DNA from 4 places in the Paenibacillus sp. P3E genome. Region 1 is predicted to be linked to each of the others. Evidence: predicted binding sites of a transcription regulator. Region 1 holds the regulator's gene; each other region holds the start of a gene.
The links. The regulator LexA, encoded in region 1, represses DNA repair genes until DNA is damaged. The targets are predictions, from matches to a motif close to CGAACATATGTTCG.
Positions count from the first base shown of each region.

Region 2: the regulator LexA is predicted to act here: its motif matches at 2,447-2,460, upstream of A3842_RS03235 (YolD-like family protein).
Region 3: the regulator LexA is predicted to act here: its motif matches at 2,846-2,859, upstream of A3842_RS03275 (ImmA/IrrE family metallo-endopeptidase).
Region 4: the regulator LexA is predicted to act here: its motif matches at 4,082-4,095, upstream of addB (helicase-exonuclease AddAB subunit AddB).

Region 1 covers NZ_LVWH01000009.1:693-9,380, forward strand. The annotation lists gene A3842_RS02835 (hypothetical protein) at 1-8, shown strand, start outside; gene A3842_RS31420 (YhjD family protein) at 126-368, shown strand; gene A3842_RS31815 (hypothetical protein) at 633-863, shown strand; gene A3842_RS02850 (hypothetical protein) at 921-1,157, opposite strand; gene A3842_RS33855 (DUF7667 family protein) at 1,154-1,333, opposite strand; gene A3842_RS02855 (helix-turn-helix domain-containing protein) at 1,844-2,062, shown strand; gene A3842_RS02860 (YmaF family protein) at 2,561-2,920, shown strand; gene A3842_RS02865 (hypothetical protein) at 3,270-3,542, shown strand; gene A3842_RS02870 (hypothetical protein) at 3,654-3,872, opposite strand; gene A3842_RS02875 (hypothetical protein) at 4,284-4,511, shown strand; gene A3842_RS02880 (hypothetical protein) at 4,618-4,803, shown strand; gene A3842_RS02885 (hypothetical protein) at 4,930-5,148, shown strand; gene A3842_RS02890 (hypothetical protein) at 5,264-5,728, shown strand; gene A3842_RS02895 (hypothetical protein) at 5,824-6,201, opposite strand; gene A3842_RS02900 (L,D-transpeptidase) at 6,354-6,692, opposite strand; gene lexA (transcriptional repressor LexA) at 6,928-7,554, opposite strand; gene A3842_RS02910 (LysM peptidoglycan-binding domain-containing protein) at 7,794-8,207, shown strand; gene A3842_RS02915 (DUF896 domain-containing protein) at 8,318-8,491, shown strand; gene A3842_RS02920 (hypothetical protein) at 8,576-8,688, shown strand, end outside.
Region 2 covers NZ_LVWH01000013.1:1,126-8,937, reverse strand. The annotation lists gene A3842_RS03250 (glycosyl hydrolase) at 1-801, shown strand, start outside; gene A3842_RS03245 (PH domain-containing protein) at 817-1,317, opposite strand; gene A3842_RS03240 (hypothetical protein) at 1,610-2,245, shown strand; gene A3842_RS03235 (YolD-like family protein) at 2,521-2,856, shown strand; gene A3842_RS32340 (hypothetical protein) at 2,886-3,053, opposite strand; gene A3842_RS03230 (M15 family metallopeptidase) at 3,249-3,935, shown strand; gene A3842_RS33150 (WGxxGxxG family protein) at 4,008-4,403, shown strand; tRNA gene A3842_RS03220 (tRNA-Leu) at 4,543-4,628, shown strand; partial or broken gene A3842_RS03215 (glycoside hydrolase family 130 protein) at 4,885-5,238, shown strand; partial or broken gene A3842_RS03210 (alpha-mannosidase) at 5,258-7,443, shown strand.
Region 3 covers NZ_LVWH01000013.1:9,040-14,782, forward strand. The annotation lists gene A3842_RS03250 (glycosyl hydrolase) at 1-573, opposite strand, end outside; gene A3842_RS03255 (cytidine deaminase) at 714-1,097, opposite strand; gene A3842_RS03260 (NucA/NucB deoxyribonuclease domain-containing protein) at 1,265-1,705, shown strand; gene A3842_RS03265 (hypothetical protein) at 1,757-1,969, opposite strand; gene A3842_RS03270 (YjfB family protein) at 2,590-2,766, shown strand; gene A3842_RS03275 (ImmA/IrrE family metallo-endopeptidase) at 2,879-3,421, shown strand; gene A3842_RS32345 (hypothetical protein) at 3,508-3,669, shown strand; gene A3842_RS03280 (2-phosphosulfolactate phosphatase) at 3,772-3,990, opposite strand; gene A3842_RS03285 (hypothetical protein) at 3,980-4,258, opposite strand; gene A3842_RS03290 (S-layer homology domain-containing protein) at 4,447-5,743, shown strand, end outside.
Region 4 covers NZ_LVWH01000209.1:116,578-125,265, reverse strand. The annotation lists gene A3842_RS26675 (Ig-like domain-containing protein) at 1-1,340, shown strand, start outside; gene A3842_RS26670 (Na/Pi cotransporter family protein) at 1,503-2,492, opposite strand; gene A3842_RS26665 (class I SAM-dependent rRNA methyltransferase) at 2,591-3,988, shown strand; gene addB (helicase-exonuclease AddAB subunit AddB) at 4,268-7,795, shown strand; gene A3842_RS26655 (UvrD-helicase domain-containing protein) at 7,792-8,688, shown strand, end outside.

The DNA of each region.
Region 1 (8,688 bases):
ATCATTAAGGAGGGGAATGACTAAACTGGAGGGAAATGAGCGGTGGAAAAGCAAAATGATCATGACTGAACATGTTGAACAGTTCGAGGGGCAGCAAAGCGAATCTGTAGATAAATTGATCACGATTGACTAGCGGACGATGGTACGGCGACCTCATATTGCTCCGTTACATTGATACAATGGTTGGCAAGAGCCTGAAAGAGATCGAACAATCCAACAACATTCTTAAACGGGCTTATCTGATGGCCGATCAAGCTATTCAGCGTCGAATCATGCAAGATACCTATCAGCGGGAGCTGAAGCAGCGGAATATGAAGGTGCTTACGGATGAGCAAAAGGAATTCTTGGTGTATCATAAAATCTTATGACGTGGATACCAGGAGCGGTTTGGAATGACCCGGGATTTTATGCGTACAGAGATTAGTCCGCGGTTGACCAAGTATACAGCGGATCTTGGAGACTTATTAAAAGATAACTTTAAATAAGTAAAACTCTTCAGAAATTATACTGATGGACTTATACTGTATGCTGGATTGGTACAAGAGATACTTACATAATGTGTAAAACGTCATATTTTTTCATAGGTCTTTAGATATATCCTTTTAGGTGAATATTACTAGGAGGTATATAAATTGAAATATTTTAAAAGATTAACTGTCATCTTATTAATTGCAGTTATGTCCCTAAGTTTCATGAGTTCAGCATCTGCAAGGGTTTATGTTCACGGGTATACTAAGAAAAATGGGACTTATGTGGCTCCGCATTACCGGTCAGATCCAGATCATAGTTTTAACAACAACTGGAGCACCAAGGGTAATACTAATCCTACAAACGGAAAAAAAGGAACCAAGACGCATCCATAATAGAATCTCCGGTTGAAAACGACCTGCAGACCATTAAGGCCAACAAGGCGTTTTTTGTTATACTTCAAACTCCTCCCATCCTCGTGGCAATGGGTCATCATATGCTTCTTCTAATCCTTCTGATTCAATGTTAATTAATAGTGGTTCGTTAATATCCACCAGCGCACCTATATGTTTAGGTCCTCCCTGAAAAGTTCCTACAGCGATAATCTTCCCCTGCCGACCGCCAAAACCACTCTCATGTCCTTCGATGATCCGAACAACTAGCCCGGGCTTTAGCTTCTGCAGCATCATAGTTTTGGTGCCCTCCCAGTTAGCCGAAGGGCTTTTTCACGGATCTGGAGTTCACTCAGCCATTCTGTGTCCTGTATGACTGCTGCCGTGTTTGTGAGCTGCCGTAGCTTCAGAGTATCCCAGCAATACCGTTCATTGACGGACAGATATTGCAGCAGCTCCGGACAGTGCTCGATTGTGAGTTTGCCGGCTTATGCAGGTGGTAAAACTCTGCAAGCCTTACGTGTACGGGCAACATTACCACTTCACCAGCAGTATAATGATGTTTGCAATACTTATAGTTAGGGCGGCATAGGTCATAACCGAGGTGATTTTTTGTTTAACGGTCACGTTTCATCGCTCCTTATCGTTATGTTATAATCGAGAGGGAAAGGCGCCCCTTGTATTTCATCCCCCTACGCCTTAGCCCCTTTCGGGGCCAAGGTTTCGGGTTTTCCTACTTGGTGAGCAGGACGATGAGGGTGAGTATCGAGTTAATCAGGACGATGATTGCCGTCACTGTCTTGATTGTTTCAACCTGATACTCCTTACGCCTTTCTTTTCTCGTTTTATCCAAAGTGTTCGCCTTCTTTCTTATCTTAATCATATACGATAATAGTGTATTTATAAACGATAAACGTATAAAAATATTCGGTGTTCGTTGAATTTTATGCGTAAATCGAGTATATTCTGGATGAGGTGAGCATATGTTAAGACTCAAACTGGACAAGTTACTTTATGAAAGAAGGTTAAATGCAAATCAGCTATCTAAAATGACAGGGATTCGGTACCCTACTATCTCAGATATGGCTGATAATAAATCGAAAGCTTGGTCCCCGGAAAATCTCAACAAGATTATGATTGCTTTAGGATTGAAAGACATTTCTGAATTGATTGAGTATGTAGAAGAGCCGCCACAGGAGTAATCCTGGACGGCTCAATTTTTATAGCTTTAATATGACTCAAAAGTAGTGCCCACATAAACGCCCACAAAATGCCCACTTATAATAGAAGGAAGGCAGTATATTTAGAAAGTTACCTCTCTTAGTTCCCTTTTGTTCAAGGCATTCAGCAGCGTTCAGATTGATCTAAAAAGGCCAAACTGTAAACCGCACACAAGTACACGAATGGGAAAGAGATCAATACATGACTCTTTACTAGGATGAGCAGCCCTTGGCGCCGTTGGCGTTGAGGGTTTTATTTGTGTTTGTGCATGTGGAGTTTTATGAAACCTTCAAAAGGCGGCGCCCATAAAATGCCTGCAAAATCAAAGCAAACTTCGATTTTAATAGCCAATTAGGGGTACAAAATGAAATGTATTGATGTTGTAAAAAATCTTTTGGATTTTAACGGTTGCCTAACACATACATTCCCTTGCCTCAATAGGATATAATTGTTCACTACTATAAGGAGGCAGGCTACGAATGCAGAATAAAAATCCTATACTAAAGAAAGTAAGATCTGCTAAATTGACGCAGAGGCATGTCCATGAATTTGAGGGTAGTACCAAACTGGCGGAAGAAGGAGCAGATCGACATAACCATCGGTTCGCAGGCGTTACAGGGCAAGCGATTCGGGTAGGAAAAAGCCATGTTCATGAAATTGATCTCACTAAAACGGATTTCTTAAACCATTTTCATAATCTCAAAAAGATTCGGACGGGGCCGGCGATTTCGGTTGGTAATGGCAAGCATGTACATTTTGTTACGGGTCTCACTACTTTAAATGATGGCCATCAGCACCAATTTAATTTTGCCACTTTGATTCAAGAACCGCTTATTTAAAATGATCATTGCCCCGTCAGTGTAATGGCGGGGTTTTAATGGTGGGTGCGCTTAATAAGGAAGAGGGAAAATGAGTATTTTATTAATGTGGATGGGCTTCTGGCGTATCGGTGATGTACTATTCATTCACAGAATGTCCGAAATCAATTATACTTAGGCTGTTATTTACTTCTGATCACAAGCGTAAAGGGTTTCACGATCAAGCCGTTCTAAAGGCGGGACGATCAAGCTGTCTATGAATCTTATATAGAATTGTTTACTGATCATTGGGATTTCGCTGGCCACCTTAGTGGAGCTTAAGGAGAAAATAAAGTTTCATTGATTGCAGCCGTGAATAATAGTGTGAGGAGTGAATCCTGTGAAAGGTGAATATCTCCAATATTTTGGCGGTTTGTTATTGGTGGCGGGATTAATTGTCTCTATTCCAATAGCAGTCGACGCAGAAAGTGTACTGACTGGAGTGTATATAGCGATGTGGTCGTCTATTGGGGGAATGTTTTTTATAGGTTTTGGGGAGTTGCTCCGTTCTATACTGCGGATTGAACATCGGATCGCGGGTCCACGTCCCCGCTTTGATCCACTGACCGGGCAGTATGTAGATACCCCGCGCGACAAGCACTAACCGATTCAACTTAAAAAATACGCGGATAACTAGATAGGGAACAATTGTTCATAAATGGATATCGCTAAATAAATGAAAAGCCCCGTTTGCCGGGGCCCTTTAAGTTCTGAGTTAAGAATTTGCATATTTTATTATTTCATCAGGAATCTCGGTTTCGCCTAGAATTGATTCAACGGCTTTCCAGGCTTCTGCGAACTGTTTACCGGTATAATGGGTGCGGTTGCTGGCCGGGTTTGAGAGTGACATGTCAAAAACGATATACTCGCCTTCCTCCTCGATCACCCTAAAGCTGACGGCACGGTCTTTTTTTTGTATCCGTACTTCTTCCAATGTGCATCCTCCTCATATCCAATCTGGGAACAAACTACCTTAGTCTTATCAAATCACGGGCAGAAAGGCAAGCAAAGTCATGAAAATGACACGCATATCCGCGGAAGCACATCATTTTGAACGAATACCAAAAAAAGAAGAATAATGTTTTTGACAAAATAAGCCTGCTAAATCGTTTACATATTGTTCCATGCGGCTGTATACTACCTATAGAATGAAATATGACCCGCATGCATATTTTTGTGGTTCAGCCTGATTATTGGGATGATAATCGTGGTATTATGTAGGTGATTATTTGTTATTGTAGTGTAATACTTGTCCGAACGGATTTGCTGCTTGGGATTCGTACATAATTGCTTAAAAATGTGTAATTTATGAGCAGTGGGAAACAGTAGATAAGGAGGAGCTGTTTTGAAATCAACATATAAGGTTCTGACGAGCGATGCCGATTTGTTCGCGGCAGCTCTCGCACAAGTGAAGGTATACGTTGTTCAATTGATTGAAGGCAAGCCGCATGTCATAGCAGATTATGCCGGTCCTGTTCAGAGATGGACGCCTGAAGATGTTCTTGTTGCTGGAATGTGTTACAGCCGGGAAGGGTTTGAGTTCAGAGTCCGTGTGCCAAAGAAGCAAGAATAACGGACAAGTTCAACGTTAGTCCAGATCAGTTGACAGCCTGGGTATACAGGTAAACCATTCCAAGTGTCGAATTAATAGAATAGATAGAAATAGGAGGTGGTTCATTGTGAGTGCAGTTCATTATGAGCTTCAATATGTGAATGGACAAATTGAAGAGCTGGAATCCACATTCAAGACGGCGGAGGAAGCACGGGCACATCTGAAATCTAGTGGACTTACAGAATGGATTATGGCGGGCGGCAAACACATTAATCCGGCGAATGTGATCTCTATAAAGGTCAAGGAAGCTTAACCTGACTCTGAGAGCTGCTGAAAAGCGGCTCTTTTGTTTTATAAATTGTTATTGTTGCCAGATAACACATACCAATGTGTCTGCTCTTGCATCTCTTATACTATAAAACGTAAAAGAGGTGTAATGATGACAGAACGCGAACGTGCGAGAATCCGCAGAGCTATCAGTTTGCTGCGGACACAAAGAGCTATTTTGCTGGAAAGACTGGAAGAAATCAATGAAAACTTGCGCCGGGTGCCAAACCCAAGCCGTGCCAGACGTGAGCTGCTGGCTGCGAGAGCTTCCATACGGGAAGCATTACGCTTAAACGCTGCGGCTATCCGATTGCTTAGAAGTGTGCTGTAAGGTTTAATGCTTAGATCTTAACCTTCAAAAGAAGTCTTGTAATCTAAGGCATCCCCCGTGATGCCTTTTCATAGATGTGAACCCGGTTATCTTACATAAGTGGAAGGTGATAGAGATGGAACAAGATGAAGATGTTACAGTGATGAATATTTCTAGGGAAGATGTGGAAAAGGGAAGACTGGAGAATTATTTACGGGAATTCAAGAAGTATGAGAAAAAGAAAATGCGCGGGAAGGTAACGCTCATATTTAACGGGTATGAGCAGGATCGCAGAGAGATTTATCAGATCCGTGAGATTACGAATTGGGTGGATCGTCTGCTGAAAAATGTTCCTCACTTATTCTACTTTTTAAGCAGGGAGAATTATAGTATGCGTATTGTCTTTTTCTGCTTATCTGAAGTGGTAGGGCGCTCTGGGGTAGAAGTGTCGATCACCAAGGAACAGGGCCGAAGATTGATTGAGAAAGTTGCCAAAAGTGCAGTAGTCTACGCCAGGAAGCTGAAGGAGCCGGAAGAGGTGCAGCTTGTACTGGCTGAAGGCATTCTGGATGAGCTTGGATATGAGCAGACTCAGCAATAAGAACAATGTGCTCCCGGGTCGTGAATGGGATAAGCCTGAGATTCACCGGGAGACATTATCCGTCTATTACTTCAATATGTAATCATAAACAGGTTTTACATGAAGTTGAAGGACGTTATTTGCTCGGCATAGACAATCAGCTGCTTATATTCAATTTCAGTTCCAAAGCTGGCGAAAGGCCGTACAATTACATTATCCAAAACTACAAAATTGTAATTGAAAGTCTTTTCAGGATGCTCAGCACCCAAGTAGGAAATGTATTCATCAACGATGACATCGTCCATCAATGATTTGAGGTTAAATACATCCTCATTACTGCTGGTGTTCGAAGCTACGTTGCCTTGAATGCTGCCGAAGGCTGTAAGGATATTGACTCTGCGTTCCCCATGATTATTGTTCAGTAAAAGATTGGAGAGTTTACCTAATGCGTCGACCTTGAAGTCGACATGGGTTCTTATTTTGGATTGATTCAAACCAGACACTTCCTTTCAAGATTTAATTTACCAATATACAGGTTTCGACATATTACTCCGCTTTTCCTGTTTGTATGCAAAATAAATGTTTGAACATGAAGGACACCTAGTGAGACGTTGACAAATATCTCGCTAAGGTGTCCTTTGTGCTGTTATTCCCGAATAGTTACGCGGGTTCCAATGGGAACTGTTGCTGCGAGGGATAACACATCTTCATTGTACATGCGAATACAGCCATGGGAGACCTTTTTACCGATGGAGGAAGGATCGTTGGTTCCGTGAATCCCATAATGGGGTTTGGATAGGCCCATCCAAAAAACTCCGAAAGGGCCGCCGGGGTTTTTCTGTTTGTTGATAATGGTATATTCTCCAACCGGAGAGACGGATAGCATCTTGCCTATGCCGACAGGAAAACCTCTAATTACAGTGTCATTGTCCAGAAGATACAGCATTCGCTGTGACAGATCGATAATGATTCGATAATTGGGCATTTTGATCAACACTCCTTTTATGATCAGGATATGAGTGGAGTGTAGAGAGAGTTCTGGAAAATTAGATAGAAAACCTATAGCGAACAATTGTTCCCCTTCGGTTAATCAGGCAGAGGGTAACAATATAGGCCAACAAATAGTACTTAATAGTGTGGAAAACAATTGATAGATTGGAGGAATATGAAAAAACTGTTCCGCTATTAAGCGGAACAGTTATAAATGAGACGGGGACTTACTAATGAATATCGCGGAATAGGCCGATAACTCTGCCCAGAATCGTAACTCGATTCAGACGTAGAGGCTCATAAGCCGGATTCTCCGGCTGCAGACGGATATGGTCACGTTCTTTGTAGAAGGTCTTAACTGTTGCTTCATCTTCTTCAGTCATGGCAACGACGATATCGCCATTATCTGCTGTCTGCTGTTGGCGGACGATTACATAGTCACCATTCATAATGCCAGCGTCGACCATACTGTCACCAAGAACAGACAGCATGAACACTTTGTTATCACCTACATAATGAGTAGGCAGCGGAAAGTAGTCCTCGATATTCTCTGTTGCTGTAATCGGTACCCCGGCGGTAACCTTTCCAACGACTGGAATGCGTGTTACCGTCTGAACAAATTGATGAACATTCTCGGAATCCTCTTGTCCCAGCAGTTCTATTGCACGCGGTTTCGTTGGATCACGGCGGATAAGCCCTTTCTTCTCCAACCGGTCCAGGTGACCGTGTACCGTGGAGCTGGAAGCCAGTCCTACAGCTTCACCGATTTCCCGGACAGAAGGCGGATACCCCTTGCTGCGGACTTCGTTACGAATAAATTCCAGGATCGCCAGTTGACGACTCGAAATCTTTGACATCGGAATCAACCCCATATACTATGTTTGGGAAAATTATAACATAGAACTTCCGTTCGTACAAACATAAGTTCTAAAACGATCGGGAATGGCAGCTGGAGAATGGAAAAGCGGAGTTGATATAACAGAAAAAGAGGTTCGAAGAATAAGGGAACAATTGTTCGAAAAAAGTATTGATCAAAACACATGTTCGTGTTATATTAATTTCGAAAGTAAGAACAAGTGTTTGGAGGTCGGTTAATATGTTAAAGTACAGCACATACCGTAGTATTTACGACGAGGTTCATGAGGACCAAACAGCGAGAGCCCGTTCTGCATACAATGATAGACTAGATATGAAGAATCTTCTTTTCTCTTTAACAGCACCTTGCCGCAGATTGCTCCGCCAGGACACAATTGTAAAGCTGGCCTTGATTTTTCTGTTAGTGATTTCCGGATTTACTGTGGTAGGCAATGTTTTTGCGGGATCGGTGTTGTCGGCCAAGCAGGAGAAGAGGGTTGTTGTTGAACGCGGGGATACACTTTGGAGCATAGCACTTAAGAATAAACCGGCTCATATGAAAACGGCTGTATATATAGAAGGAATCAAACGGACGAGCGGTCTTAAGAACAGCAATATCCAAGCCGGCGATGTGCTGAGTTTACCTGTATATTAATACTGATAGAGTACCTATAGATGGATACCAGGAGCTTTCAGGGAGTAGACCTTGACAAGCTCTTTTTCTCATGGCAAAGTTAGAATGAATTTATAGGGGAGGGGAACATATTGAACATTGACGAATTGGTCGCCCGCATCAATGAATTAGCGCGCAAACAGAAGAGTGACGGCCTGAATGAAGAGGAGCTTACGGAAAGAGCCAAGCTTCGCGAGATCTACCTGGGTAATATCCGCAGTAACTTCCGTGCTCAACTTAATAATATTGAAATTGTGGACAAATAAGCGCATGAACAAGGCAACAAGGCAGGAGTTAATGATGCTCTGTTCCTTTTCATAGATATTATAGGATGACTAGGGGGAACTGACATGGCCCGTTCTTGGGAAAGAATGGTTCAACGCAACACACAGCAAATCAACAAGCAACGCAAGAAGCAAGGGAAAGATTCCATCTATGCATCAACCACTTCTGCCGCGGCAAA
Region 2 (7,812 bases), on a different contig from region 1:
TTGTGGGTGTGGAGCCCCAATGCCGAAAACCAATGGTCAGATGAACCGGCCAGCTATTATCCGGGCAGCAGCAGAGTGGACGTACTGGCAATGGATATCTATGATGCGGATTTCAAGGCTAGCCATCAAGATTCTCTATGGGAGCTGGGGCGCGGCAAACTAATTGCCATTGGTGAAAATGGGGAGCTTCCGCCTCCGGCTGTGCTGGCCAAGTCCCAGAATAAATGGTCTTACCAGATGAACTGGGGCAAGCTGCTGTTTGAGAAGAACAGTGATGTGGCGATCAAGTCTTTTATGAAGGATTCCTTTGTGTTCACCCTGGATGAATATACGGCAAAGGCGGCAATATATGCCTCTATGCCTGAAGCAGCCCCTATGCCGGGGTTATATGGGCAATATTACAGTAATGCAACGCTTAGCGGAACACCCGCGGTTACGCGGACCGATGCAGATATTAATTTTGTCTGGCGGCTGTCAGCTCCCGATCCGGCACTTCCAGCCGATGTATTCTCTGTTCGCTGGAGCGGCAGGCTGAGTGCGGCCTACACAGAGAGCTATACGATATATTCGTCCTCAGATGATGGTATCCGGGTGTGGATAGACGGGGTGCTGGTCATTGATAGCTGGGTGAAGCAGAGCGGGCAGGAACGGAAGGGTATGGTGAATCTGATTGCCGGGAAGCTGCATGAATTGAAGGTGGAGTATTATGAAAACCAAGGTGATGCGCGGGCAGTTCTGATGTGGGAAAGCCCCAGACAGGTCAAAGGCGTCATTCCAGCCGGGGCATTCTATCTTCCCTAAAAGGCAGGGCGGTGTCTAGATTTGTTCGCGGTAGCTGATATTATTGGCGATTTTTTCATCGCGCACAGCTTTGCGGAGCGCATCCTTTACGGTTTGGGGATGGCGGATTCTGCGCAATATCAACTGTGGCGATGAAGCATCATCCGAAAATACCGTAAGAATTCCGATGCCGAGAATACGCTGCATGATGGACTGGTCGACAGAGAAGTCATTCACCCGCAGCAATTCGATTTCTTCAACGTCTTTGCCAATCAGTCCGGTTTTGACCATAATACGCTGGCTGGTGATCGTATATGTAGTTGTGTTCAGGCGTATAATGCCTTTGAGGCGGTCGGAAATACCGGCCGGTTTGCCCTGCCACAGTTCGATTTCAGGTCCTGAACCCGATCCGGGTGCAGCTCCAGCCGAGGAACGGCGTATGGGTGCGGCTGAATCCCCCTCAGTACTTGCTCCACATTCTCCGCAAAATTTGGCGCCTTGCTTGTATTCTGCGCCACAGCTAGTGCAATAAGGCATCGCAATCTTCCTCTCTATTAATCATGTTGCAATCATTATAGTATAAACAGAGATTTCCAGACACTGCTGGCGGTCTTTTTTTGGAATTTATATGCTCAACGCTATACATTATCCTTCTATTTCTCGCTGAAACGGTAGTTCCCTTAAAAGGACGAATCACCGTTTCTACTTGTTTTCACTGAATGGATACGCTTCAATTCCGCCAAATATACCATTCCTGCTATTTTTACATTATTTTCAGTTGCACTTTACAATACTCGATATTATTCTGTTAATTGGAGGGATTTTAAATATGAGACAAGCCTTACTGGCAGTATTACTAATGGTAGTTATGGTTCTAAGCGCCTGCAGCAATAATTCGGCACCAGCTTCCCACGAAGAAGTGCAGGAGAAGGTACAAAGCTTTTATAATGAAATGACAAAATTTGATCAAATGGGAAAATCCTCGTTGGACGCATTCAACACAACCTTAACCTCATTTTCATCAGGAAAAGCAACGGACAAGGAATTGGAAAAGGCAATAGATCAATTTCAGGACACGGCTTCGGATATCGCTGATGAAGTCAAAGATGTGAAAATTTCCAAAAGCCTGCCAGAGAATATTCAAAAGCTGCTAAAAGACTCAATGATTGCGTTTCAGAGCGCGTACTCCATCAAGGAGCAGGCCTCGAAAAGTGCGGCTTCCCCAGACGTTACAGCCGATGAGTTCAAGGATATGAACCAGCAAGCGGATGTGGCGATGTTGTACGGCATCTCCAAGCTGAATGAAGCCAGAGTAGCCGCAGGACTGATCGAGAAGGGGAGTGCGGCGGAAGAAACATTGTCTGGTACAGATACTAGCACCGCTGCAGACACACAAGCAAATACAGACACTAAGGACAAGAATACAAAGTCTGGTTCAGGTACTTCGGTCACTGACGTTAAGTAAAAAAGGAATGCCGCATAAGCGACTTCCTTACATTAAGGCACAAACAAAGGCGCTTCACAGAATAACTGTGAGCGTCTTTTTGTTAGCTATTGGGAACGTACCAGACAGAGATTCAAACGTCTGGACTTCACTCTTGTCATTCCATTGCGGCTGCATACATTATTTTGTGATTGATTAAAAAGCGGAGATGGGCGTATAATACAAACATACGTTCGCTTCTGGCGGGAATGCAATCTGTAAAACGATTTAAGAACACCATGGAAGGAGGAACGGCAATGGGAGAAAAGCTGGAAGGGAACCGCCTATGGGAGAGCAGCCGGATGATGCTGCCGGAGCACAAGAGCCGGATTTGGAACGATAAGCGGGAAATGCTTCGCCGCATGAAGCCGGTTCTGAACGAGCAGAAGCTGGAGGAGATCGAGTTCACGCTGGCGCTATCGCTGCGGAGTCATGTCCGGGTAACGGTGGTGTTGTTTGATGCTTTTGAGAATAAGCAGCTGAACGGCTTTGTGACCTCCATTCACACCCACTCGCGCGAGATCAAGCTGCAGTGGGCGGAGGAATGGAAGTGGATTGAAGTGGATGATATTGTGGAGGCATACATCGTCTGAGGGCCAGCCTTGACCCATTCGATGAAGCCCTATTCTCTATTTGTGGAATGGGCTTCTGTTCTCTCATAAGCAATCAGGGTCACTGACTTATTGCCGTTCATTTGAGCAATTGCCGCTTCGGCCTGGCGGATGATCTCCACCGCATCCTCCTGTTCACTCAATGCCGCGACTTTGTAGCTGTCACTGTGGATGTCCATGCTGTTATCCCACCTTTCACTTTTATCTTAGCCTGTTTGGGCAGAAATCATCCCGGAAAGCGGCGGGTAAACGCACACCCATATAGGCAAGATGCTCAGGCCCCGCATAGTTCGGGGTTTTTTCTTTTACAATGAAGTAAGAAGGTACAAGCAACGGCGGATTCTAGGGCATTTACTATATCAGGAGGGGATTCGATGCTGACAATAGATGAGTTGAAAAGTAAATCGGCAGACCGGCTCGGCGGTCTTCATCCCGTCCTGCTGGCGGCTGCAAATGTCCTGATACAGCGATGTTATGCCAGAGGGATCCCCATTGTCATTACTCAGGGCATGCGTACCATAGCCGAACAGAATGCGCTGTACGCACAAGGGAGAACCAAGAAGGGCAGCATTGTAACCAATGCCAGGGGAGGCAGCAGCTATCATAATTATGGCCTGGCGATGGACTTCGCGCTGCTGCTGCCGGATGGGCAGAACGTCTCTTGGGACACGAACAGGGATGGGAATGGAGATAAGCTGGCAGACTGGCAGGAGGTCGTGCAGGAAGCGAAAAAGCTAGGACTCGAATGGGGTGGGGACTGGACTTCTTTTAAGGATTATTCGCATTTGCAGCTGGCTTTTGGCCTGACTATTGCACAGCTTAAGGAAGGTCAGCGTCCGACCGCCCAGCAGGTTAAGGAAACCTTAAGCCGGATCACCGGAGGTGAGCCTGAAGTGAACAAGGATGTGGAAGTTACCATTAATCTGAATGGGATGAAGCTTACGGTTGGGGTATTGGATAATGGAACCACCTATGTTCCCGTGCGGGCATTGGCTGAAGCGCTCGGGGCCAAGGTTTCTTATGATCCTGTCAGCAAGACAGTGAATGTGGTGACTGTGTAAAAATTACTTGCATAGTTTAGGCGCCTAAGGGGGAAATTATCAGCGACAAACCACACAAGGGGGTATCACATCTTGAACAAGCTGATAACAAGTCTTGCCTGCGGCACTGTATTGTCCATGAGTCTGCTGGGTGTAGGATATGCATCCAGTGCTTCCGGTACTACCGGTATGGGTGGAACGGCACCGGTATATAACGGTTCTTCCACCAATGACCATATGATGAATAACACCACCGGCACCCTGCGTAACAATGATACGATCATGAGAGACAAGATCCGCACTGGTGACAACACCACTGTCTCTCCACTGTCCAACACCACGACAACTGGCAGATACCGGGCCACAAGCACGACGACCAACGCAACAGACAACGACAACAACCGCTCCAATTGGGGCTGGCTCGGATTGGTCGGCCTGCTCGGTCTGGCTGGCATGAGAAGCAAAAGCGGCGAACGCGAACGCCGTTAGTCCTGCAATACAAGTGGCCCGCAGCAGCTCCGGCTGAGCGGGTCTTTTTGTTAAGCACAACTTAACGAAAATTTTGATTGCGTATTCACAAGTTACGTGATATCATATTTCTTGTCGCGTTAAACAACGCACTAACCATGCCGGGGTGGCGGAACAGGCAGACGCACAGGACTTAAAATCCTGCGGTACGTGAGTACCGTACGGGTTCGACCCCCGTCCTCGGCACTAGAAGAACAAGGGTTTCAGCTCATTAGAGCTGGAACCCTTGTTTGTTTTTAAGATGGATTGCTAACATTTTGCTAACGGTGCCTCTTTTTCGTGTAGATTCGAGGTTTCCGATACGCTTGGAATGATGCTTGTACCGACTTCACGACGAACGGTTCTTGTTCACTCTCTGCGTTCGATAATTCTGTCACGCTCCATTCTCAGTCGCAGGATTTCTGCTCTAATGACTTCTTTACGACAAGGTAAAGTATTCATGATCGGACCGGGTCCTACGCCAATCGAAACGGACAAGGGCTGGCTGCTGATTTATCATGGCGTAATTAATACCTGTAACGGGTATGTGTACCGCATGGGCTGCGCCTTGCTTGACATTGCTGAACCCTGGAAGGTTAAGGCGCGCTCGCGCAACTATATTCTCGGTCCTGAAACCCTGTACGAATGTGTGGGAGATGTGCCTAATGTGACTTTCCCTTGTGCGGCTTTGACGGATTCGGCAACAGGACGAATTGCTATCTACTATGGCTGCGCCGATACGGTGACCGGACTGGCCTTTACTACAGTGGAAGAGCTCCTCAATTATATGAAGTTGTATCCGTTAGAAGAAGCTTAAGAAAAGAGGAGGATAGACTATGACTAGCAAAAGAACGGCTCACATCGTTTCTCATTCACACTGGGACCGGGAATGGTATTTACCCTTTGAGAAGCATCACGTCCGCCTGGTACAGCTGATGGATTCGCTGCTGGATAAGCTGGAAGGAGATTCAGCGTTTAAAAGCTTCTATCTGGATGGACAGACGATTATTCTGGAGGATTATCTTCAGGTTCGTCCGGAGAACAAGGAAAGACTGGAGAGATGTATCACGGAAGGCCGTCTGCTGATCGGGCCCTGGTATATTTTACAGGATGCGTTTCTGACAAGCGGAGAAGCGAATGTACGTAACATGCAAATCGGACATCAGGATGCCAAACGGTACGGGGAACCGGCAAAAATAGGCTATTTTCCCGATACGTTCGGCCTGGTGGGCCAGACTCCGCAGCTTATGCTGCAATCCGGCATCACCAACGTTTTCTTCGGGCGCGGAGTGAAGCCTACAGGATTCAATAATACGGTTTCTGAGGAGATTATGAGTCCTCCTTCTCTGAACTGATCTGGGAAGGCCCGGATGGCTCCAAAGTACTCGGGATTTTGTTTGCCAACTGGTATTCTAACGGAAATGAAGTGCCAACGGATGAAGCAGAGGCCAGGGCTTTCTGGGACAGGAAGCTGGCAGATGCAGAAAAATATGCTTCAACAGATCAGCTATTGTTCATGAATGGCTGTGACCATCAGCCGCTGCAGCTTGATTTGCCAGAGGCTATCCGTACAGCCCAGGCCTTATACCCGAACGTGGATTTCGTTCATTCGAACTTCCCTGATTATTTAAGTGCCTTGATTGCAGCTTAACCATCAGCAGTCGTCTGTAGATCCCGGATTATCTACAGTCATGGGTGAACTTCGCAGTCGACGTACGGATGGATGGGGCACACTTGTGAACACAGCTTCAGCCCGCATTTATTTGAAACAGATGAACCAGGTAGGACAGTCCCTTTTGGAAAAGGTAGCGGAGCCGCTAGCTTCCATCGCGAATCTTGCTGGTAAAGTTTATCCCCACCATCTATTCACCTATGCTTGAAAGACCTTAATGCAGAATCATCCGCATGATAGTATTTGCGGGTGCAGTGTAGATGAAGTGCACCGTGAGATGATCACCAGGTTTGATAAAGCCGCCACGTTGCTGAAAGCATCGTTGAAGATTGTGCAAAGTATATCGCTGATGCTGTAGATACATCGATTTTTACGGAATATGGAGACGATGCGTTGCCCTTTGTAGTGATGAATACGTCGGGCTGGAGACGTACAGGAACAGTAACTGTTGACTTGGATGCAGCCCGTCTTTATCTCCGTGAAGGCTTTACGTTGCAGGAGACCTGCCGAAGAATGCAGGAGATCGATCTCAGTGGACGAATGCTGGTGGATCAACATGGAGAAGCGGTACCCTGTACCTTAGAAGATCTGGGGCTGCAGTTTCGCTATGATCTGCCAGATGATAAATTCCGGCAGTCCTATATGTGCCGCAGGGTAAGAGTGACGTTCGAAGCTATGCAAGTGCCTGCGCTGGGACTTCGCAGCTATGCTTGGGTACAGTCGTCGCGGCCCACTCTTGAACATTTAAGCCTGCTATCCGGTAACCGAGTAATGGAGAATGACAGCCTCCGGGTAGAAATCGGAGAGGATGGTTCGTTTACTCTGATGGATAAGCTGAGAGGGATTTCATACCGTGATCTTGGGATTTATGAAAATACCGGAGACATTGGCAATGAATACATGTATAAACAGCCTGAAGGTGAGAGCACCTTGACCACACAAGGCCAGGCTGCAGAAATCCGTGTACTTGAAGATACAGCTTTCCGTGCTGCTATAGAGATCAAACATCATTGGGAAATCCCTTCTTCAGCTGATGAGAGATTAGATGCGGAGCAGCGTGCTTTGGTTTATTATCCGGAACGCAAGGCTCAGCGGAGCCGAGATACTGTGATCCTTAAGCTCCGGACTGTGATTACTCTGGAGCGCGAAGGCAAGGGGCTGCAAATTGCTTCGACCATAGACAATCAGGCTAAGGATCACCGAGTTCGGATATTGTTCCCGACCGACGTGCAAACGGCTGTACATCAAGTGGATTCGATGTTCGAAATAGTCAAACGAGATATTGAACCTGCACCGGAGTGGATAAATCCAAGTAATACGCAGCATCAGCAAACGTTCGTCGATATCAGCAATGATTATTAAATTGTGAAAAAATAAAGATGCCTAGGTACTTTTACTGGGTATTTTTATTTTTTACTGCTGGGTCTGTATAAAAGGTTAGGTACTTAATAAGTCTAGCTGAAAATCACAAGCGAGTTTTATATTCCAGCTTAGGAGTAGTACATGTAATTCTTGTTTTAAATAGAAAGGTTCAAGAAAAAAAACCCGACAATCGAATATAAAAGGTTAAAATAATAGGTCGAAATTGCGCTATGTCATGAATATCAAGGATTTTAACAAAAACTACACATTGAAATGAGATGTATTTAATCTAATTAGTGACTGAATTACAGTTGGCATGTATTTTTGTTGACTATCCAAAATGACATATTTACGAAC
Region 3 (5,743 bases), on a different contig from region 1:
CTCATGATACGGCCGCCAGAGCACCGGGACACCTGCATCATTCAGTTTTTTTAACGACTCGGCTGTCTTGTCCAGATCCGTAATCAGTGCATTGTACTGGACAGTACCCGGCGAAATATACTTGGCAAAATCTGCGTCACTGAGACTCATCTGGACATTCTGCCACACCGGAGCTGTCCCCGGCAGATGGGCATGATACGTCAGCGTCACTATTCCGCCCGCTTTATTCCACTTAATCGCACTATCGACCACCGCCTGCCGCTGGCTGTCGATTTGCTGTACCGTCTGGTTCTCAATAGCTCCCAGCTCATAGCCGTGGATTGCCGCATATTGACCGCTAAGCATCTTCAGCTTGCTGCTGAACTCATCGGGGCTCTCCAGATAATCATGTTGCCCGCTGAGAATTCCTTGCCCTTGCAGCCGGTATAACGTTTTCAACAGCTTCACTGCCGTGGGAGCGAGCGCAGCATCTGCCGGAGCCATCAGCACATTTCGAAAGGCTGCCTGCCACTGCACATCACCTACCAGCCGTGAGGCGGAATCCAGTAAATCCCGAAGTATACGTGATTCCATCTTTTCCACCATCCTATCCCTTTTTTCTACATCATATGGGGATGTGTAGGACAAATGCACGGCGAATCGACATGAAATCGGCATACCTAACCCGCACGGAATCCAAAAACCATATTCAAGCTATGTATATTCCTTTTCAGCTATCTGGAATACCTCATTGGCAGCAACCCGACTGCACTCACCTTGGCTAGACTTCCCTCTACAGGAACAATCACCTTGCAATCCTTGCCGTAATCGGCAATCAGCTCTCTGCACATGCCGCATGGGGAGACAACTTGGATCTCCCCTTCAGCATTATCGGGATCGGGATGTCTTACCGCAACTATCGTATCAAACTCCTTGTATCCCTCGGAAATTGCCTTTCCGATCACCATCGCTTCCGCACATACGGTAACTCTGGATAGACTGGCCTCCACATGAACTGCGGTGAAGATCTCCCCCGTCTTGGTCCGGAGAGCCGCTCCCACATGATGTCTCTCCCATTCATAGCGCTTCTTGATGATTTCCTGTGCGCAGGCAATCAACGTCTGATTTTCAGTATACTAAATGGGGCGGGATTTAAGATATACTGGTTAAGTCTACGTTTGGCGAAAGCATAGGCTCACAAAACTTAGGCTTATGCTTGCGAAGCAGTTTTGTACGAAGCTGTATTTAGAAGCATAGGCTCACAAAACTTTTAGGGGGCAGCAAAGTGAAGTCCAAGAAATTCATCCCAAGTTTCATCATCGTCCTGCTGCTCTTGGCCGCCGCTTACTGGTTTGAGGAGAAAGGGCCACTGCCTGGCAGTCAGTCTACTACAGGAGACACTGATGTTGTCCAACTGGTGTTCCCCAGTGACCGTTACCCGGAGACAGCCAGGCACATTCAGGATGCCATCCGAAGTGGAGAGTCGTCCATTTGCACCATCGACCGGCAGGAAGCCGAAGAGAACCGCAAAGAATCCTTGAAGGGGATCCCGACCAAAAAAGGATATGACCGCGACGAATGGCCGATGGCCATGTGTGAGGAGGGCGGCAGCGGTGCTGACATCGAATACATAAGGCCTAAGGACAACCGCGGTGCCGGCAGCTGGGTGGGCAATCAACTGGAGGAGCTGCCTGACGGCACGCGGGTGGAGTTCATGTTCAAATAGCCCGGCACCCGCCGTTGGTGATATATGATTCGTATCAGCTTGCACGCTGTATCACCCGGCATGGCTTACCTTATCCCGCCGCCAGGCCAGAATTCGCTCCACCCGAAAAACCCGGGGTCCGCCGGTTGTAAAACAAGTTGTTCTGAGAAGCCCGGCTTTGTGTCCGTGAACTTTTATTCTCCGCTGTGTAATTTTGCCTGCCTTATCTTCGTATATAATTTCAACCACCTCACCGATCAGCTTTTCTATATCCTTCGGGCGCAAGTGAAGGCCCTCCCTTCGAAGAAACAGAACGTTTGTATGTATTATATGCAAACAGATGTTCTATATTCGATGATCTGCGAAAAAGACGCATTATTAAAGAAATAGCCCTATCCGGCATTCGCCAGACAGGACCACATTTGCAGATTGAAATACTATAATACGTTCTAGAATATACAGGCTCTAGTGATAATAACCAGCAGAATGAACAGTACCAGAATCGCTCCTGTCGAAGTAAAAGGGCTACAAACCGGCACTACTGGAGGACCTTGATTTACTCCACCGACATTACCACAACCGCAACCATAATCTGCTCCCATAGTTAATTCCTCCTCTTAAATATTGACTACAGCACAGAATATGTTGCAGGCTAATGTGCTGCATGGGCCAATTGGCAAAGAAATCCCATTCACCTAATCAATTGTGTGAAGAAAGTCGATATATAATAGGAATGCTCCTCTTCAAGCCATACTCACAAAACTTAAGACTATGCTTCCGAAGTGAGTTTTGTACGAAGTAGAACAGGAAGCCATACTCACAAAACTTAAGACTATGCTTTCGAAGTGAGTTTTGCACGAAGAAGGACAGGAAGCCATGCTCACAAAACTTTTAGGAGGTGTGAAATGGATATCGCCGCTTTATCCGTATCATTGGGTCAGGCTAGTCTGCAACAGGCTGCAAGTCTGCAAGTGCTCAGCATTGCCAAGGATCAGGCAGAGGTTCAGGGACAGAATATGGCTCAAATGCTTGAACAGAGCGTACACCCTAACTTGGGAAAAACACTTGATATTAGAGTTTGATTGCTTTATGCTTAGATACATAAGAACACAGGTTCGCGTCAACCTTAAGCCCTTTGGGCTTTTCTTTTGGCCATAAATACGAACATACGATCTTGTATCTGAGGTGAATCAAATGCATTCTTACTATCAAATGACGGCTCTGGAGAAGTGGACGGAAGATTTATATGAACGGTTGGATATCCGTAAGCCGGCACAAATTTCGATTGCATATATTGCCGAGCGCCTGAATATTTGGGTCCATTATTTGGATGTGAGGAGCAAAGGGATTGAGGCCTCTGCCGGTATGTACAGCATGTTTATCGATAACCGGCTTCCGGATGAACTTCAGCGCCTGGAATTTCTGCATGAGCTCTGCCATCTGCTCCGTCATGCCGGCAGCCACACACTGATGCCTGAGCAATTTAGCCAAGCGGAGAGGGATGAATCGGAACGCTTCATTCTATATGCGGCAATGCCTTACTCCATGATTTCGAAGATGACTCTGCCTGAACTCCGTGAAGATGCGATTCAGGAGCTTGCTGCTGCTTTTCAGGTTCCCTGCGAGCTGGCTCTGCAGCGGATCGATCAAATTCAGCGGCGTGTGTTCCAGGGCCAGTTGATTGCTGTGATGGAGCGAAACGAGGACAGAAAATTAAGCCACAGACATATTCGGTAAATGCAGAGGAGATAATAATGCAGACATGCATTTATCTGAGATCAGAGCCTATAGGTATCAAGAAATTACCCTTAGGGGGGAGCGGTATGGAAGCCATCGAAGTTATCCACTTGTTGTTGACCCATCCGGATTACAGCGTGGACGCAGTACACCCCGAAATTCCGGATTTTGTGGGCATCGAAACCATTGAAGTGAACCACGAGACCCAGACTTTTTCCATTCTCCTGCAAGAACCACAAGAAGATTAGTAACTTATGCCATAACGCTGCCCGGTTAAAAAGCGGCCCCGCCGGCATCCGGCAGGGTCCAAATATCTGAATAGGAGGGCCCCGCCTTCTTTTCCGAAATCATCAGTCCTCTGCTTCTGTAAAATACCCCTCATGCAGCATCGGCACCACAGCATACTTGTCGAGTTGGCAGCAGTAGATCACATCTGCATCATACCCCCGCTCATGCAGTTCACGTGCACTTGCTGACTCCCTGATCAGCCTCTTTATCTTATGCCGGGACGCCGGGACGCAAATCTCCTCATTAATGACAGATAGTCCACACCAAACGTTAAACCCCAAGAACGATGACACCTAGCGACATATACAAAAAAAGAAACAGCATCAATGCCACATTCCCGCCAATTGCGACTTTTTTGAGCTTAGGCTGCGTATTGCCCTTGTTAGTAATTGCCAATACCAGCCCTAGCGGGCTCAAAAAGATGATCATCACAACCCAAACGCCTTGCAGCTTCTCTCCCGCCTCAAAGGGAAACACAAAACTGTAGACCGTAAACAAACCCGTAAGCATGAACAACAGCAACGGCAGAATAACCCCTAAATTTTTCAAATCATACCTCCGGTGAACATGTATTTGAAAGCATCCATTGAGGTTCGTACTAATAAATTTTAATCAATTAATAATATTAATAAAGTTGTATCTTTATCCGATAAATATAAGACGATAGTAATGGTTCTTTGGAATCAGTATATCTTCGTCCATCAACTAGAGAAATTAACCACTAAAAGGAGTAATTTATGAAAAAACAACAGTTGAAATTCAAGTCCTTGTCCGTTTTATCAACAGCAGTCTTACTAGGAACGCTCGTGTCCCCAGCTTCAGCTGCACCCACTCTTTCGGATATTCCAAACAATTATGCTAAGGCTGCAATTCAGGAACTTATCTCCAAAGGGATCATGAACGGAACCGGCGATGGAAAGTTTAATCCGGAAGGGAATATTAAAAGACAGGATTTTGCCATCGTCCTTGCCAATGCTCTTAACCTTAATCTTTCCGCACCTCCAGCTACAGCAACCTTTAAAGACATCCCGAAGGATAGTTATGCCTTTGCCGCGGTGGAAGCTGCCGCTAAAGCCGGCCTTGTCAAAGGTATGGGCGGGAATTTGTTCGGCGGGTTCCAAAGCATTACCCGGGAGCAAATGGCAGTGATGTTCGTGAACGCCTTGGGAGTAGATCCCGCAGGAAAAGCTAAAAATCTTACCTTTCCCGACTCAGACCTTATTGCAGTATGGGCCAAGGATGCTGTAGCCGCAGCTGTAGAGTATGGATTAATGGTAGGCAGACCTGATGGGACATTCAGCCCTTCAATAAACGCCAGCAGACAGGATGTAGCTTTGGTTACTGCCAAATTCCTGGTCAAGAAGAATACTCTTGATGAAAGCAGTAATCAGCCAACAGCAGTGCCTTCAAGCACGCCAACGCAGACTCCGACGCTAACACCATCTCCAACTCCAATCACGGCAGCGGTATACGTTCCGGATCCGACTGCAGCACCAACACCTGTGCCTACAGTTGCGCCATCACCAGAACCTACTGCATCACCATCACCAGAACCTACTGCATCACCTTCACCAGAGCCTACTGCTTCACCATCACCAGAGGCTACTGCTTCACCATCACCAACACCATCACCAACACCATCGCCTACTCCGGTGCCAACGCCGGTTAATCATGCTCCTGTTGTTAAGAATCTTAGATTAGAGTATGAACCTGGATATATTGCCCCTGCAGTCGGTGAAGTAGTTTCTATTAATTTCGATTATGAAGACGAAGAACTGGACTATCCGTCCATTATCCATTACAGATGGTTTGTCTCTTCAGCTATTGATGGTACGGATCGTGTACTAATACCTGGAAATGACATTAATCATTATACGCCTTCAGCGCAAGATTTCGGAAAATATATCACAGTCGAGGTTACACCTGTTGCTGCTACTGGAACGACCAATGGCCAACCCGTTACCAAAACCTTTGAACAGGCGATTTATGCACAAACTGCACCTGGCATAGTTGAATTTGATAGTGGCATAACCA
Region 4 (8,688 bases), on a different contig from region 1:
ATGAGGCGCTGCAGCTCACGCCGGATGGAGATCAATTCCTGTTCCTTGGGGAAAGTCTGAAGGTTAAATCATTTGTGCGGGATGCCGTGAATTCAACCAAAAATCAAACAGCAGGCACAATCTGGACTTCTGACAACCAACTGACAGCGACAGTAACGGCCGACACGGTAGCTTCTGAAAATGCTGTGGCAACACTAACAGCCAAAGCAGTCGGAACGGCTGTTATCAAAGGGGATTATCTGGGTGTCAATAAGTCGTTCAAGTTGACTGTATACCCGAATCTTACAGATATGACTGTAGAAAAAACTGAGCAGGAGCTCTACACGGCGGATACTGTAAGCCTGCCAAAAGTAAGCGGAACGAAATATGACGGAACGAAGCTCGACATCAGTGATCAAATAGAGTGGACTTCCGCCAACGAAGAAATTGCTCAGATCAAGGACGGAAAGCTTGTCGGCGGTAAAGCCGGTACGGTAACCCTTACAGGCAAGATTAAGGGGAATTCAGTAACTGCTCCTTCTTCTGCGATCCGGAGCAAGAGTGTTGAAGTCAAAGTGACCGTTCTGAATAAAGTGCTTGTATTGATCGGACCAGAGGAAGCACTGGGACTGGTTATTGGTGAAGAGGAGCCGCTGCCTGCAGTTCAGGCAGTGCTTGAGAACGGGGATGAGCTGGATGTTTCCGCGACGGTAAAATGGGAGCTTAGCGGCAGCAATGCTGTAATCAAGCAGACTACTGCAGGCAAAACCCTTAAGGGATTGGCCAAAGGATCTGCCACATTGAAGGGAACCTATTCCAACAAGACAATCAGTATTCCTGTAATAATTGAGCAGAAGGTCGTCAAACTGCTCATAGAGCCAAGCACACTTGAAATGAATCTCAAGTCCTCCAAAGCAATTAAAGTGACTGGAACCTTCTCTAACGGAAAAACAGCGAATTTCTCCGGTGCTATGGATTGGGTCTCCTCCAATCTGGAAGTGGCTACGGTTAAAGGAACATCTGTAAAAGCTGTTGGCGAAGGTACAGCAACACTTACCGGGTCTTACCAGGGAATCACGGCAACTGTCAAAATTACCGTAGTACCTAAGCTGACCAAGATTACCATCAGTGAAACCAGGCTGTATCTGGCAGCAGGTGCTTCCCAAGCTGTGGTAGTGACTGCTCTGTATGATACCGGCAAGACAGCCATTGTCACTGGAAGCACGGTTTGGACAAGCTCCAAGCCTTCCGTGGCCAAGGTGAACGATTCCGGAATGATCACTGCAGTTAGCAAAGGAACAACCTCAATCAAAGGCAAGTTCAACAATAAAACAGTAACAGTATCTGTTACAGTAAAATAGGATGTTTATCCGGTACAACCGGATCTTCTGACGCAGAACATCAAGACCTGTTAATCCGCCTTTATGAGGGGATACAGGTCTTTTTTCTTAGCGCTTAAACAAGCATTAGAACTGTAGGGCTGATTGAAGTATAATGGTACAGCGATAATGCATTCTGGACAGTTATCCCTGTAGCCGTTGCTCCAGCCGGGTCCATACCGGCAGGTAGCACAGCGGCAGCACGCCAAGTGAACAGACGACATTGAAGATCGTCTGGGCATGGGCGAGCTGAGCGGCAGGACCGCCGCCGATCCAGGCAGACAAGGATTGCAGCGGTTGAATGAAGGGCAGGAACAGCAGGGCGCCGCCGACATTCAGCACGACATGTGACCCGGCGACGAACTTGCCGGAAGCCGAGCCCCCGATAGCGGCGATGATGGCGGTGACGCAGGTGCCGATGTTGGCCCCTAGCACGACGGCGATGCCAAGCGCCGGCGGCATTACCCCGGAGCTTGCAAGGCCCATCGCCATGCCGATGACCGCCGCACTGCTGTGCAGCATTGCGGTCAGGCAGGCTCCGGCAGCCAGGCCCCAGAGCGCACTGGTTGCCGCATGGTCCAGGAACCATTGGAACAGGCCGCTGGCCTGAAGTGCGGGACCGATAGACTGCATGACCGCAATGCCCCAGAGGACCATTGCAAACCCGGCCACCGCCAGGCTGAGGAACTGCAGGGGGGTGGAAATGCTGCGTATGGCGTCCGCCAACCTTGAGCCTTGGGACGGCCGCTCGCCGAGCATGACGGCCACCGCCCACATACAGAGCGATACGACCAGCAGCGGCGCAGCCATCGAGCTGATCTGCAGACCGATCAGCTCTGTGGTCAGGCAGGTGCCGATGTTGCTGCCCAGGATGATACCCAGCGTCCGGGCATAGGTCAGCAGTCCGGCGTTAACCATGCCGATGGTGAGCACCGTTACGGCAGTGCTGCTCTGCAGCAGTGCTGACAGCAGGCTGCTGGCAATCAGGCCTTTTAGGGGCGTGGAAGTTGCTTTGCGCAGACTTCTCGTAAGCAGAGGGCCGGCGAGCCTCGCCAGCGCAGCCTCCATCAGTTTCATGCCGGCGAGGAAAATGACAAGACCATATATGACAGGGAACAGCAGATCACGGATCATAGGGACAAGCTCCTTTGAACGGGGTTGTACACCAATATATGAATGCAATGAAGTGGACATGTATACAAATCAATAACAAGAACAGGGAGTTGAAGGTATTGGCATCGGTTATTCTGGAACGCAGCCGTAAAAAAAGACTGGAGCAGGGCCATCCGTGGGTCTATGCGAGTGAAGTCGCATCCGTAGACGGAGATCCGCAGGCAGGCGGATTGGTAGATGTACTTAATCATCAAGGCAGATTTCTCGGGACAGGGTATTACAATCCTGCTTCGCAGATCCGGGTAAGAATTCTATCTCAGGGTCCGCTGGCGGCAATGGATACCGCTTTTTTTGCCGAGCGGTTTGCGAGCTGTCTGCACCATAGAGAACGGTTTCTGCCTGGAGCGGATGCGTACCGCCTGGTATACGGGGAAGCTGATTTTCTGCCCGGGCTGATCATCGACCGCTTCGGTGATGTCCTGGTAGTGCAGCTGCTGACGCTGGGCATGGACAAGTGCCGCGACCAGATTGTACAGGCGCTTGTAGAGGTTGTAGTGCCGCGAGGTATTTATGAGCGCAGTGATGTAAGTGTACGCGAGCTTGAAGGATTGGAACAGAGAACCGGCGTGCTGTACGGGGAGTGTCCGCGCCATATCACTGTGAGTGAGAACGGCCTCAAGGTGATTGTAGATATAGAAGAAGGTCAGAAGACCGGATACTTTTTTGACCAGCGGGAAAACAGGGCTTCCATTGCTCCGCTGATCCAAGGCTGGGGTGGACGAAGCGGCATTACCCTCCAGGAGGTTACGGCAGAAGATGGGACGCTTCAGACTCTTCCGGTTAACAAAAGCGGCAAACCGGTCACTTTCCCTTACTGGGACGGTGCAACAGTACTGGAATGCTTCGCACATACCGGCAGCTTCACTCTCCATGCGTGCAAATACGGGGCCAAGAAGGTCACCTGCCTTGATGTATCTGCCCATGCGATTGAGAGCGCCAAAGCTAACGTGGAGCTGAACGGCTTCACCGATCGTGTGGAATTTGTGGTCGACGATGCTTTTGCTTTCCTGCGCAACCAGGTCAAAGGCGTGGAAGAACGCTCTGAGCGGGCCACCGGCAAAACGGATGCCAAGCCGGGTGCTAAAACCGCGGCCAAAGCGGATACCGCCAAACCCATGACCGCCGGGGGCGGGCGCACCTGGGATGTTGTTATCCTGGACCCGCCTGCTTTTGCCAAGACCAAGAGTGCGGTTGCAGGCGCTTGCCGCGGTTACAAGGACATCAACCTGCACGGTATGAAGCTCGTCAACGAGGGCGGCTATCTCGTAACGGCAAGCTGTTCCTATCACATGCAGCCGCAGCTGTTCCTAGACACTATCGCGGAGGCCGCCAAGGATGCGGGTAAAGTGCTGCGTCTGATCGAGTGGCGGGCCGCAGGCAAAGACCATCCGCAAATTCTCGGTGTGGACGAAGGCCATTACTTGAAATTTGCCATTTTTGAAGTACGCAGCAAATAGATCTGTATAGAAGAGCCTCTCCGGCAGCCGGAGGGGCTCTTTGTGTAAAAAGGAGAATCCAGAATATCCTAGATGGAGATATGCAAAGAATGGCAAACGTATGTTCTTGCTGGAAGAGGTATGCTATAATATTGGGACGGATTCACTTGAATATTTTCGGATTATAGATGGAATATGAACAGAACCTGTTTGCATTCCTATACGCAGGTAGCACCTATAAAACTCGTATAGCATGTTATAGCTTTAACTATTTCTCCGCTACGGAAGGGGTTTACTGTGATGACAGTACACTTTTTGATTGGCCGCTCAGGTAGCGGCAAGACTACGAAAATATGGGAGGATATCTCCTCCCGTCTCGAAGCGGAACCACTGGGTGTGCCGATTATTGTGCTTGTCCCGGAGCAGGGCTCCTTCGGTGCAGAGCAAGGGCTGCTGAAGACGGGCAAGACGAAGGGCAGCATCCGTGCCCAGACGCTGAGCTTCTCGCGGCTGGCCTACCGGGTGAAGCAGGAGACCGGAGGCAGCGCGAGTCTGCCGATCAGCGAGGAAGGCAAGAAGATGCTGATCTACAAGATCATCAGCCGCCGCAAGGAAGAGCTGAAGCTGTTTGGTCAATCAAGCGACAGACCGGGCTTTGTAGAACGGCTTAGCCAACTGCATACGGAGCTGAAGCGCTGCTGCCTGGGCACTGCTGATCTGGAGGAGCAGATCGCCCGAATGCGGGACTCCATAGGGCGAAGTCCCATTCTCGCAAGCAAGCTGGATGATGTACATATGGTGTTCCGAGAGTTGGAACAGGAAATGTCCCGGCTGTACATCGATGAGGAGGATCGGCTGGCTGAGCTGGCTGAACATATTCAGGAGTCTTCTTATATTCGCGGTGCGGAAATCTGGGTGGACGGTTTTCACGGCTTCACAACACAGGAATTTGTCGTGCTGCGGGAGCTGATGCAATATGCCGCTAAAGTCACGGTCGCTTTGACACTGGACCGGATATATCCTGCGGGCATGCAGCCTCATGAGCTGGAGCTGTTTCATCCCGCAGCAGTAACCTGTATTAAGCTTCGCGGAATGGCAGAGGAAATGGGCCTGACGGTATGGGATGAACTTCTGGCACCACCGGTGCTGCCGCGTTTTGCCGGAAGTCCTGTCCTTGCCCATTTGGAGAAGGGGTTTGGCCGGCGAATCCGCTGGAACGGTGCCGCTTCAGAGGTTGCAGATGCGATTACCCTTACTGCGGCAGCTTCGCGCAGAGCCGAAGTAGAAGGAAGCCTGAGGGAGATGCTCCGTCTTGCTCGTGAGGAAGGTGCAAAATACCGGGAGATGGCAGTATTTATGCGCAATATTGCCGACTATGAACAGCTTGTGGTTCCCCTGTTCCAGGACTACGGAATCCCATTCTTCCTTGATCAAAAGATGAATGAGCTGCATCATCCGCTAGTAGAATTTATCCGCTCTGCCTTTGATGTGGTACGCAGACGGTGGCGGTATGAGGATGTGTTCCGCTGTGTGAAGACGGAGCTGTTGCTGCCGATGGACTACAGTGTGACGCGCGCCGATATGGATGCACTGGAGAATTATGTGCTGGCTTGCGGTATTCAGGGCCACCGCTGGACGAATGGCCGGTCCTGGAAAGGAATTCCGAGTCTGTCGCTGGAAGGCGAGAGAGTCGTGGATGAAGTGCTCCTGGCAAGAATGGAAGCATGCCGGGAGATTATTACAGGTCCGCTTCAGGCTTTTGAGAAGCGGGTCAAAACAAGCCGCAGCGGACTGGAACTGTGCAAGGCGGTCTATTTTCTTCTGCAGGACACGGACGCCGCACGCAAGCTGGAACAGATGAGTGCCAAGGCGTTAGGGCTGGGGCAGCCTGAAGCGGCCCGCGAGCATACCCAGCTATGGGGAGCGGTACTGGACCTGCTGGATCAGATTGCCGAGATGATGGGTAACGAAAGAATGGAGTTTGACGTTTTTGCCGGGGTACTGGAGACAGGCTTGGCTGAACTGAAGATGGGGCTGGTGCCGCCTGCGCTGGATCAGGTGCTGGTGGGAACTATGGACCGCACCCGGGTATCGGGAGTCAAGTATGCCTTTTTACTGGGATTCAATGAAGGGGTTGTTCCCGCCCAATTCAAGGAAGACGGCATCCTCTCGGAAGGGGAACGTATGCTGCTGGAGAATGCCGGGATGGAGCTTGCTCCAGGTTCTTCCCGCAAGCTGCTGGATGAGCGTTTTCTGATTTACAATACACTAACTACAGCGAGCCGTAAGCTTTGGATCAGTTATGCGACAGCGGATGAAGAAGGCAAGGCCCTGCTGCCATCCGAAATGATCCGCCATTTGCACGGCATGTTTCCAGGGGCACTGAAAGAGCAGTTTGTTTCCGGATTTCCATCAGCTGCGGCTGGATCGGCAGACGAAATTGAGGCGCTTGAAGCGCTGCATACGGGTTTTGTGGGTCACCCGGAACAGACGCTGCGCATGCTGATTATGCAGCTTCGGCAGTGGCGGCAGGGCGTGGACATTCCCGCACTCTGGTGGGATGTTTATAACTGGTTTATCACGGATGAGGAGCATGGACCGAAGCTGGTAAAGCTGCTCGGTTCACTGTTCTACCGCAATGACGGAATCCGGTTGAAGCAGGAGACCAGTCTGCGCTTATACGGCGGAACAACAGTGCGGGGCAGTGTATCTCGCATGGAGAAATTCGTCGCCTGCGCCTTCTCGCATTTCGCTTCCTACGGACTGAGACTGAAGGAACGCCAGCTCTACAAGCTGCAGGCCCCGGATATCGGTCAGCTGTTCCATGCCGCTCTCAGCGATATGGCTTTACGGCTGCAGAAGCAGGGACGCAGCTGGGGAAGTATGACGGCGGAGGAATGCCGCCGTGAGGCCGGGGAGACTGTGGACAGGCTCTCACCGCTTCTCCAAGGTGAAATCCTGATGAGCAGTAAGCGTTACGGATATATCTCCCGCAAGCTCAAGAACATCGTCGGCCGCGCCTCTGTGATCCTTGGGGAACATGCCAGACGGGGCAGCTTTGAGCCGGTGGGGCTTGAGCTTGATTTTGGACCGGGCAAGGACCTTCCGCCGCTTAGAATCACCCTGCCAAACGGCTGCGTGATGGAGGTGGTGGGCCGGATTGACCGTGTGGATATGGCCGAAGGCGAGCAAGGCATTCTGCTGCGGGTCATCGACTATAAATCCAGCCAGAAGGACCTCAAGCTGCATGAGGTCTATTACGGGCTGTCGCTGCAAATGCTTACCTACCTGGATGTTCTGCTCACCTATTCGGAGCAATGGCTCGGCAAGACTGCTCTTCCTGCCGGAACGCTCTATTTCCATGTGCATGATCCGCTCTTGACTTCAGCGAATGGCATGAACCGCGAGCAGGCAGAGCAGGAACTAATGAAGCGTTTCAAAATGAAAGGGCTGCTGACGGCTGACCGCGAAGTAGTCTCGCTTATGGATACCACTCTGGACAAGGGGCATTCCTCGATTGTACCGGTGGCACTGAAGAGCGACGGGAGCTTTTACAGCAGTGCTTCGGTCGCTACGCCTGAGCAATGGGGACATCTGCTGACCTCGGTACGCAGCACGATCACCGATATCGGGACACGCATTACCGAAGGTGATGTGGCCATTCAGCCTTACCGGATACAGCAGGAAACAGCCTGCACCTTCTGCTCTTACCGGCCGGTATGCCAGTTCGATGAGGCTGTGGAAGGCAATGCTTACAACATTCTCGGCAAGCCGGGCAAAGAAGTCATCTGGGACCTGCTATCCCGCGAAGGAGGAGAAAAGCCATGATACGAAAAGCGGAACTAGAGCCCAAACCGGAAGGAAGCCTATGGAGCGACGACCAATGGCGCGCTATCGCTGTGAGCGGTGATGATATCCTGGTCGCGGCGGCGGCAGGCTCCGGCAAGACTGCGGTGCTGGTCGAACGGATTATCCGTAAAATCAGCAGCGAAGAGAACGGGTTCAGTGTAGACCGGCTGCTGGTGGCCACGTTTACAAAGGCAGCGGCTGCTGAAATGCGGCAGCGTATCCGCGAGGCACTGGAACGAAAGCTGGAGGAGGAATCCGGGGATGAAGAAGGGAGCAAGGGCAATGAGCATCTGCGCCGCCAGCTTGCCCTGCTCGGCAAAGCTTCGATTACGACGCTGCATTCCTTTTGTCTGGAAGTCATCCGGCGTTATTACCAGCTCATTCCCATTGATCCGGGTTTTCGGATTCTGAATGAGCATGAAGCAGAGATGATGCGCCAGGAGCTGCTGGAGGAGCTGCTGGAAGAGAAGTATGGAGAAGTGAGAGAAGACGGGGAAGATACAGTTTTTGTACAGCTGGCTGACTGGTTCAGCGGTGAACGCAGTGATGATGCTGTGCATGCGCTGGTGCAGCGGCTGCATGATTTTGCGCGCAGCCATCCCTGGCCGGCGGAGTGGCTGCGGGGTACCGCTGCGGATTTCTCACTGCCGGACACGGAAGCCCTTAGCCACACGCCATGGGTCCAGAGTATTATGGCGGAAGCGAAGCTGACACTGGACGGGGCTGCGAGTCAGCTCCGCCAGGGCCGGGATATCGCTTTGCAGCCCGGGGGGCCCGCTCCTTATGCTGAGAATCTGGCTGCGGATCTGGAAATGGTGCAATCGCTGCAGGAAGCTCTGGAACTCCGTCCGTGGGCCGAGTTGTATGATATT